Regions from separate parts of the Kocuria sp. CPCC 205261 genome, predicted to be linked through region 2. Evidence: riboswitches for the same ligand, from Rfam matches in the RefSeq annotation. Region 2 holds a riboswitch; each other region holds the start of a gene.
The links. Region 2 has a riboswitch for S-adenosylmethionine ahead of RF646_RS10000 (MetQ/NlpA family ABC transporter substrate-binding protein). Riboswitches for the same ligand answer to the same signal wherever they lie in the genome.
Positions count from the first base shown of each region.

Region 1: linked by a shared signal. The riboswitch ahead of RF646_RS10630 (ABC transporter ATP-binding protein) and the one ahead of RF646_RS10000 (MetQ/NlpA family ABC transporter substrate-binding protein) in region 2 are both predicted to bind S-adenosylmethionine.
Region 3: linked by a shared signal. The riboswitch ahead of RF646_RS08870 (methylenetetrahydrofolate reductase) and the one ahead of RF646_RS10000 (MetQ/NlpA family ABC transporter substrate-binding protein) in region 2 are both predicted to bind S-adenosylmethionine.

Region 1 is NZ_JAVKPU010000010.1:57,643-60,908, forward strand. It holds gene RF646_RS10625 (aliphatic sulfonate ABC transporter substrate-binding protein) at 1-786, opposite strand, end outside; gene RF646_RS10630 (ABC transporter ATP-binding protein) at 791-1,594, opposite strand; SAM riboswitch class I at 1,602-1,693, opposite strand; SAM riboswitch class IV at 1,822-1,936, shown strand; gene RF646_RS10635 (LLM class flavin-dependent oxidoreductase) at 2,014-3,266, shown strand, end outside.
Region 2 is NZ_JAVKPU010000009.1:76,968-80,233, reverse strand. It holds gene RF646_RS10010 (methionine ABC transporter permease) at 1-98, opposite strand, end outside; gene RF646_RS10005 (methionine ABC transporter ATP-binding protein) at 98-1,150, opposite strand; gene RF646_RS10000 (MetQ/NlpA family ABC transporter substrate-binding protein) at 1,147-2,031, opposite strand; SAM riboswitch class IV at 2,127-2,241, opposite strand; gene dxr (1-deoxy-D-xylulose-5-phosphate reductoisomerase) at 2,295-3,266, opposite strand, start outside.
Region 3 is NZ_JAVKPU010000008.1:6,375-9,640, forward strand. It holds gene metE (5-methyltetrahydropteroyltriglutamate--homocysteine S-methyltransferase) at 1-633, opposite strand, end outside; gene RF646_RS08870 (methylenetetrahydrofolate reductase) at 831-1,820, opposite strand; SAM riboswitch class IV at 1,865-1,981, opposite strand; gene RF646_RS08875 (hypothetical protein) at 2,031-2,300, shown strand; gene RF646_RS08880 (thermonuclease family protein) at 2,424-3,212, opposite strand; gene RF646_RS08885 (fructosamine kinase family protein) at 3,261-3,266, shown strand, end outside.

The sequences.
Region 1 (3,266 bases), on a different contig from region 2:
GATCCCCTCCTCCGGGTGCTGCAGCGCCCACTGCCGCGCGTAGGCGTACGTGTTCACCACGTCCTGCGCACCCGTGGGGTTCAGCTGCAGGAACACCTCCCGCGCGTTGAGGAACCCGTACGTGTTGAACTCCAACTGCCGGTGGAACAGCACGTCCCCCGCCTTCTCCGCGGCGGCCATCACGGGGTCCAGTCCGGACCATGCGGCCACCTGACCGGTGTCCAGCGCGGTGCGCCCGTCCGCGTGCTGCAGGTTCACCACGGTGACGTCCTGGGCGCTCATGCCCGCCGCGCCGAGGGACTGCAGAAGGAAGAAGTACGGATCCGTGCCCTTCGTCGCGGCCACGGACGTGCCCGCGAGATCCGCCACGGCGCGCACGGGGGAGTCCGGGGTGCGCACGAGCGCGGACCACTCGGGCTGTGAGAACAGGTCGATCGTCCTGATCGGCGAGCGGTTGGCACGCGCGAGCAGTGCGGCGGAACCTGCCGTGGAGCCCACGTCCACGACCCCGGCGCGTAGCGACTCGTTGGCCTTGTTGGAACCGGCCGAGTACACCCACGTCACGGTCTGGCCGTGGGCCTCGGCGACCTTCTCGAGCCAGCCCTTGGCCTTGATGATCAGGGACAGCGGGTTGTAGGTCGCGTAGTCCAGGTAGATCTCGTGCGCGGAACCGCCGGCCACACCGCGGCCCGGACCTTCGCCCTCCATGACGCATCCGCTCAGGGGCAGCGCCAGCGCGGACAGGCCGAGTGCCTGCAGTGCGCGGCGTCGGGACAACTGCGCCATGCGCTCAGCGCTCCACGCCGAGCAGGGCCAACAGGTGGGCGCGCAGCGCGGTGATCTCACTGTCCTCGCGGGAGCGCGGGCGGGCCAGCTCGGGGGAGATGATCTCGGCGATGGTCGCGGGGCCCGTGGCCGTTTCCCGCGCGAGCACCACCACGTGATCGGAGAGCACCAGGGCTTCCTCGACGTCGTGGGTGACCATGAGCACGGTCGTGGGATCGGCGCGGTGCACGTCCAGCAGCAGATCCTGCATCCTGATCCGGGTCAGGGCGTCCAGGGCCCCGAAGGGCTCGTCCAACAGCAGGACCCGCGGGTTCCGTGCCAGGGCCCGGGCGAGGGATGCGCGCTGTGCCATGCCCCCGGAGATCTCCGAGGGACGGTGATTCGCGTGGTGGGACAGGCCGACGAGCTCCAACAGCTGCGCCACCCGCCGCTTCCCTTCCCGGGCGGGAGTCCCGTGGGGCAGACCCAGTGCCACGTTGCGCGCCACGCTGCGCCACGGCAGCAACCGCGGTTCCTGGAAGCCGACGGCGCAGCGCGGGTCGATCTCGCGCACCACCGAGTCGTCAATCCGGACTTCGCCCTCGCTCGCCGTGCCGAGCCCGGCCACGGCGCGTAGCAGGGTGGACTTGCCGCACCCCGAGGGGCCCAGGACGGAGACGATCTCGCCCGGACGCACCGTGAAGGTCACGTCCCTCAGGACCTCGTGGACATGCGCTCCGTGGTGTGCGGGGAAGGACTTGCCGACCCGGTCGAAAGTGACCGCCGCGGCGTCGACGGCAGATTCCGGGCGCGTGAGGATATGGCTCAATTCATCAACTCCATCGTTCCTGGCATTAGCACCTTGCCCGCGTGGGGCTGGTTGCTGCGACGTCAACGAGCCAGGTCTCTCAGCCGCTCCGGATGGGAACCCCACCATTGAACGGGCCGGGAGCCCGCGGGTGCAAATCGTGTGACGCGCCGGGGCGCCGTCGTGACGTGCCGTAACCCGAGGTGTTTCCGAGGACCGGGGATCCCCGTTAGGATCGATGCCACAACGATCACGAGTGCCGACGTTTAGCCCTGGCTTGTCGGACGGCAACCCTCTCCCGTAGCGGGGTGCCCCAGGTGAGGATCGGGCCGCATGACACACCGCATGCGGCAAGTACGGCGCCACACAAGCGCGCTGGACCCGCAAGGTAGGCCGCCGTAGGTGGTGCACGGGGCGCGGGTCGTGTTCCTGCTGAGGGGCTGACCGAGATGAGCAAACGGATTTCCGTCAACGCGTTCGACATGACCTGCGTGGATCACCAGAGCTTCGGGTTGTGGCGCCACCCGCGGTCCCGGGCCACCGAGTACAACACCATCGAGTACTGGACGGAGCTGGCCAAGCTGCTGGAGCGGGGCAAGGTCGACGCCCTGTTTCTTGCGGACGTGGTGGGCATCTACGACATCTACAAGAACTCCGCGGCTCCGGCCGTGCGTGACGGGGCCCAGGTCCCGGTCAACGACCCGTTCATGCAGGTCTCGGCCATGGCCGCCGTGACCGAGCACCTGGGCTTCGGCGTGACGAGCGCGGTGACCTACGAGCAGCCCTACACCCTGGCCCGCAAGTACGCCACACTGGATCACCTCACCAAGGGCCGCGTGGGATTCAACGTGGTGACCTCCTACCTTCCGTCCGCTGCGGAGAACCAGGGCCTGCCGCGCCAGATTGAGCACGATACGCGCTACGAGATCGCGGAGGAGTTCCTGGACGTGTGCTACAAGCTTTGGGAGGGCTCGTGGGAGGAGGACGCTGTGGTTCAGAACCGTGAGACGGGTGTCTACGCGGATCCCACCAAGGTCCATCCCATCCGGCACAGCGGGGAGCACTTCACGGTTCCCGGAGCGGGGCTCACGGCACCGTCCCCGCAGCGCACACCGCTAATCTTCCAGGCTGGCGCGTCCTCGCGCGGGCAGGCGTTCGCGGGTAAGCACGCGGAAGCCGTGTTCATCGGCGGGTTGCGCCCGGACCTCACGCGTTTCGTGACTGACAAGATCCGCGACCGGGCTCAGGCCGAGGGCCGCAGCCGTGACGACGTCAAGATCTACGCGATGCTCTCCGTGGTCGTCGCGGACACGGACGAGGAGGCCCAGGAGAAGTACCGCGACTACCTGCAGTACGTGGACCTGGAGGCCTCCCAGGCGATCATCGGCGGGTGGTCCGGCGTGGACCTGTCCCAGTTCGACGAGGACGAGGCCCTGAACTACATCAAGACCGACTCCATCCAGTCCTTCCTGACCCCGTTCACGCTGCAGTCCAAGGACAAGCAGTGGACGCGCGAGGAGATCGCCAAGCACTGCGCCCTGGGTGGGATGGGTGCGGTCCTCGTGGGCTCCGCGCAGACCGTCGCGGATCAGCTCGAGACCTGGGTGGACGAGGGCGGCCTGGACGGCATCAACCTGGCCTACCACGTGAGTCCCGGTTCCTTCGAGGACTTCGTGGAGTACGTGGTCCCCGA
Region 2 (3,266 bases):
AGGCCGATGAGCCCGGCCAGCACAAGGGTCACGGAGACCATATACAGCGTCTGCCCGGTTGCGTCCAGCAACTGCGGGCCCAGAGCAGACCACTCCATCACTCACTCACCTCCCGCACCGTGGTGACGGCGCGCAGACTCTCGACGGCGCGGTCCACGGACTCGTCCGAACCGGTCAGGGACAGCGTGAGCGTTCCGAAGGACTGTGACTGCAGGATGGAGATCCCCCCGAAGGCGATGTTAAAGCTGACACCGTCACGGGCGGCGTCCGAGAGCACGTCCCCGATCCGGTTCTGGTCGGTGACGTCCACCAGCACGAGCCGCCCGGGGTGTTCCCGGCGCAGCTTCTCGATCTCGTCCGCGCGCGGCACGGTGCGCATGACCGAGGAGACGAACTTGCGCGTGGTCTGCGCCCGCGGGTGGGCGAAGACCTCCGCGGTGGTCCCGGTCTCCACCACACGACCGCTGTCCATCACGGCCACGCGGTCCGCGGTGGCCCGCACCACGTCCATCTCGTGGGTGATCAACACGATGGTGATCCCCAGCTCACGGTTGACGCGCTTGAGCAGACCCAGGACCTCCTGGGTGGTCTCCGGGTCCAACGCCGAGGTGGACTCGTCCGCGAGCAGCAGTTCGGGATTGCTCGCGAGCGCGCGGGCGATCCCCACGCGCTGCTTCTGACCACCCGAGAGCTGCTCGGGGTAGTTCCCGGCGCGCTCGGTCAAGCCCACGAACTCCAACAGTTCCGCGACCCGCGCCTTGCGTTCCTCGGGCTTCCACCCGGCACGCTTGAGCGGGTAATCGATGTTGCCCGCCACTGTGCGTGACGTGAACAGGTTGAACTGCTGGAAGATCATCCCGATCTTGCGGCGGATGGGCGCCAGCTGGGATTCGCTGCGCCCGTCCACACGGTTACCGGCGACCTCGAGCGTCCCGGACGAGATGGGTTCCAGGCCGTTGATCAGCCGCACGAGGGTGGATTTGCCCGCCCCCGAGTAGCCGATCACCGCGAAGATCTCACCGCGGCGGATGTCCAGGTCCACGGAGTCCACCGCGGTCACGGTGCGCGGGCGGCGTTTGGACCCCGTGACGAAGACCTTGCTCACGTCCCGGAAACTGACCAGGGTGTCCGCCGTGGCGGACGGGCTCACTTGGTCTGCTCCTTGAGGTCCTGCGAGTAGCGGGCCAGCAAGTCCTTGAGCTCCTGCTGATCCACCTTGGTGGGCACCGCGGTGCCCTTGGTCTCGGTCTTCTCCGCGTCCTGGACCTTGTCGTCGTAGTAGAAGCTCGCGACCTTCTTCAGGGTCTCGTTGTCCGCGTTCGCCTCGGTCGCGGCGAAGAGGTTGTCGTACACCTTGGCGCTGTCCGCGGTGGGATCGTCCTGAGCCAGCGCGGACTTGGGATCGATGTTCGCGCGGTCCAGGAAGTCGTTGTTGACCACGGAGGCGGCCACGGAGTCCATGGACAGCACGGTCTGCTCGGCGGAGACCGGGCGGACCGTGACCTTGGACTTGGCGGTGTCGATGTCCTGCTCGGTGGGGGCGATCGTGTCCTTGGTGAACTCCACGAGACCCTGCTGGTGCAAGAGGTTCAGGGCGCGGGACAGGTTGATCGAGTCGTTCGGCACGGCGATCTCGTCACCCTGCTTGAAGTCACCCACGGATTTCACGCTCTTGGAGTACAGCCCCAGCGGGAAGATGGACGTGGAGCCCACGGGAGTGATGGTGTCCCCGGCGTTGTTGTTGTAATCGGCGAGGTACGCGATGTGCTGGAACCAGTTCATGTCGATGTCACCGCTCTTCAGAGCGGGGTTCGGCTGGCTGTAGTCACTGAAGTCCACGTACTCGACCGTGATGTCGTTGTCCGCGGCGACCTGCTTCAACGCTTCCTGCACAGGGGTCGAGCCCACGATCCCGACGGTGATCTTGCCGTCCGCGGCCGGGTCCGAGTTTTCGGAGCCGCCGCCGCACGCGGTGAGGGTGAGGCCCAGGGTGGTGGCCAACACGACGGGAATCAAACGCTTGGTTCGCATGATCATGCCTTTCCAGGGGTCTGTGACGGGGACTCGCGGGGCGAACAGTCCCCCCTGGATGAGGGCACAGGGACGGGTACGTGCTGATTTCCGGGGAACCGCACTTGCCGTGATCTGTTGCAACCGCGACCGGATGGTCATCTGGGGCACCCCGCTACGGGAGAGGGTTGCCGTCCGGCCAGCCAGAGCTACGCGCCGGATCTCGTCATCCACCCGGAATTCTAGCATGGCCCTGCCATGGGCCGACGACCGCCGGAAGGGCCCTATGCCATCCCGGCGATACGTTCGTCCGCGCGGGCCCGGGCCCACTCCTCCGCCCCCAGGACGTCCTCAAGGGTGGGCCGCGTGACGCCGTCGTGATCCTCCAGCACACGCTCGACCATGTCCACGATCTGCGTGAAGCCGAGCGCCCCGCGGTGGAACGCGTGCACGGCCTGCTCGTTGGCGGCGTTGAACACCGCGGGCCACGTCCCGCCGCGCGAACCCGCGTGCTTCATGAGCTCCACGGCGGGGAACACCTGCGAATCGAGCGGTTCGAACGTCCACTGTGCGGCCCGGGTCCAGTCGCACCCCGCGGCGGCACCGGTCACGCGGTGGGGCCAGCCGATTCCGAGCGCGATGGGCAGGCGCATGTCCGGCGGGGACGCCTGCGCCAGGGTGGATCCGTCCACGAACTCCACCATGGAGTGCACGACCGATTGCGGATGCACCGTGACGTCGATCCGGTCCAGGGGGACGTCGAACAGTAGGCTCGCCTCGAGCACCTCCAGTGCCTTGTTGACCATGGTCGCGGAGTTCGTGGTGACCATGACCCCCATGTCCCACGTGGGGTGCTGCAGGGCCTGTTCGGGTGTCACGCGCGTGAGCTGCTCGCGCGTCATGCCGCGGAACGGTCCGCCGGACGCCGTGAGCACGAGCCGGCGCACCTCGGAGGCCGTCCCGGAGCGCAGGGCCTGGGCGATCGCCGAGTGTTCGGAGTCCACGGGGATCAGCGCGTCCTCGAGGCCCGTGTCCGCCGCGGCGCGCAACACGAGCGGACCGCCCGCGATCAGGGACTCCTTGTTCGCGAGCGCCACCCGCCGACCCGCTCCCAGCGCCGCCAGGGTGGGTGCGAGCCCGATGCTCCCGGTGATCCCGTTCAGCACGAGGTCCGAACCCTCCCACTGCGCGATCCGGGTTGCAGCGTCCGGCCCGTACAGGACCTCGGGCGCCGCCGACGACGCCGCGCGTGACCG
Region 3 (3,266 bases), on a different contig from region 2:
GATCGCGGCGTATTCGGCCACGACGTCGTCGAGGCGCTGCAGGGGGTGACTTGCGACGGCATCGGTGGTCTCGGGGCGTGAGAGCAAGAGCAGGCTCACGGGGCCCACGAGGACCGGGCGGGTGGTGATCCCGGTGGTCCCGAGGGTGGTCCGGTAGCGGGACACGAGGCTCTCGGGGTTCGCACGCAACGGGGTGTCCGGGCCGATCTCGGGTACGTAGTAGTGGTAGTTGGTGTCGAACCACTTGGTCATCTCGAGCGGCTCCAACCGATCGGTGCCGCGGGACAACGCCGTGATCAGCTCGATCCCGCGGGGCGTGTCCGGGGCGGCGGGCTCGTAGCCGTCCGCGATGAACCGCGCGGGAACCGCGCCTAGCGCCAGGGACGTGTCCAGGACGTGGTCCACCGCGAACCCCTCGGACGGCACCGCGTGATCCGTGGTGAGGCCGAGTTCGGACAATCGCGTGGCGGTGCGCTCACGCAACCGGGCGAGGGTGTCCAGCACGGTGGTGGCGGGGTGCTGTTGCGGGTCCTTCCAATAGGACTCGAGTGCGCGCTTGAGCTCGCGGTCGGGGCCGATGCGGGGGTAGCCCAGGATCGTGGCGGCGGGGAACGGGACGGGCTGGGTGCTCATGGGAACTCCTCGGAGCTGGTGTGGGGTATGGCGGTTAGGGGGTGTGATGAGCCGCGGCAACGGGTGTGCTCCGGCGCGGCGGGGTAAGGGGAACGTCAGCGTGGGTGGTGCCGCTACGAACGGTTTTCGGCCTGCCCGGATGTGGCGGTCGAAGCCAACACGATCGGTTCACGGGTCGGTCGGGGCTGGTGCGGAGGTCAGGCCGCGGGGCTGCGGCCTCGGTATTCGCGTGCGGCATCCCGGACCCGCAGGTGCTCCAGGATGGTCAGCGCCGCCTCGGGGCGGTTGAACGTGTACAGGTGGAAACCGGCGCAGCCCAGATCCATGAGGTCGTCGATCAGGGACAGGGTGGCCGCGACCCCTCGGTGGCGCAGTTCCTCGGGAGTGTCGGCGCGCAGGAACCGGGTGAGGCGTTCCGGGACCCGGACCCCGGTGATCTCGGTCATGCGCTGCAACCTTTGAGGGTTGCTCAGCGGCATGAGCCCGGCGACCACGGGGATGTGGATGCCCTCCGAGCGCGCGCGTTCCAGGAACGTGGCGTAGTCCTCGGGTTCGTAGAGCACCTGCGTGATCGCGTAGTCCGCGCCGGCCTCCTGCTTGTCCCACAGGGACGCGAGATCCGCCTCGAAGTCGCGGCCTCGTGCGGGGGACGGGTAGCACGCCACCGACACGGACAGCGGTCGCTGACCCGGGCGGAACCCGGTGCCGAAGCGACGTCGTTCGACGTCCCGGATCAGCTCCACCAGTTGGGAGGCCCGGCCCAGGCCACCCGCTGGGGTCCGCCATTCCCCGGTACCCAGGGGCGGGTCGCCGCGCAGCGCGAGGAGGTCGCGAACGCCGTCGTCCAGCAACTGGTCCACGGCGCGCTCAAGACCCGCGCGGTCCGTGCCACCGCACGTGAAGTGCGCCATGACCGGGGTCTTGGTCGTGCGGCGCAGGTGGCGCAGCGCCTCGCGGGAGACGCCGTGATGGCCGGCGTGACCGTGGGTGACCGAGAAGAAATCCGGCCCGGCCTGGGCCATGGCGTCGATGTTGCGCCACACAGTGTCCGGGTCCGCGGTGGGCCGCGGCGGGAACACTTCGAACGAGACAAGCGTGGAGCGGCGCGGGCGCCGGACCAGCCAGGACGTCCTCGTGGGCGGGCCAGTCACGGGCGCGGGTTCTGACGCTGCGAGGGGTGCGGGCATATAAAAAATCCTCCGGCGTTAGGACGCCGGAGGATGAGCTCCGAGCGCCGTACTTGCCGACCACGCGGTTGCGCGGCGGCCGGATCCTCATCTGGGGCACCCCACTACAGCTGGAGGGTTGCCGCCCGGTTAGCCAGAGCTTCGCACCGGGACTCATGATCCTTTGTTACGAGCGAGCGTAGCACAGCCTCGTGACGAGGCCCACGAACGATGACGGAACCGCCGGCCTCCCGCCGCGCTCGTCTTCCCAAGCGGGCTGAATGGACCGCACGGGGGCACCTGGGCCCTGCCGTGGTCATCCTGCCCCACGACGTGCAGGACATGAAGATGCCCGAGTTGGGACCCGAGAACTGGGTCTCGCGCTCGATAGCCGCGGCGCCGGCCGCGGGCGGGTCCGCGTCCTCGCAGGCACCCGCTCCGACGACGACGCCGTCCCCCTTGCGCAGCGCGACCGCCAACCCCGGTCGTCACGAACCCTGAGTTCGGGCCGCCGTGCATCCGGCGGCTCGCCGGTGCACCCGCGTGACCAAAGCGCGGCGAAAAACAGGGACGCCCACCCGGTCAACCGACCGGGTGGGCGCGCCTTGGCGTGTCATCAGCAACTCAGCATGGGTGCCAGACCTTTCCTCCCGGTTCGTAGCACCGGGGGCCGGTGTAACCGGGATAACCGCCATCACTCTCGGGAGCCGGGGGCACGTGGGGTGCCGCCGGCAGCTGCGGGGCAGCAGGTACCCGGGGCGCGGCCGGTAGCTGAGGTGCCGCGGGCTGCGCGGGGGCGGGGTTGTAGTTGTAGTTCGGTTGCGGAGCGGGATTGGGTTGGGGTGCCGGATCGCCCACGGCGACCTCGTCCTCCACGACCGCGGGAGGCGCCTCGAGCGTCGGCGTGGGAGTGGGCGTGGAGGACGAGGTGGGACTCGGCGTCGCGCTCGGGCTCGCGGTGCTCGGAGTTGTGGTGCCGGGGGATGCGGATTCCCCCGGCGGCGCGCAGTCCTGCTTCGGGTCGAAGAAACCGACCTGCATGGCCTGGGCGACGTTGTACGCGCTGTCCATCTCTCGCCGGTACGTGCTGTTGGCGCCCACGGTCATGGGCGTTGCCAGGCCCGCCTTGACGAGTGCCTGGTTGACGTTCAACCCGTCGTCGTCGCGGGTCACTCGGGCGAGGGTGCGGCCGTAGCGGTCCGTGCGTTCCACGTCGTAGTCCAGGTGGATCGTGGATCCCTTGGGCAGTAGGTCCTCAAGCTTGGCCGTGGCCTCGTCCGCGAGGCACTCGCCGGGCTGACCGTCCCGCGCGACCTCCGGGGTATTGATGTTCAGCAGCCGCACCCGCGTGGACTTCCCCGCGATCGTGGCGTCCAGGGTGTCCCCGTCCACCACGCGTTCCACTGTGGCCACCGAGTCGTCCGGGGTGGTGCGCAGTGCGGCATGGTGTAGACAAGACGCATGGCC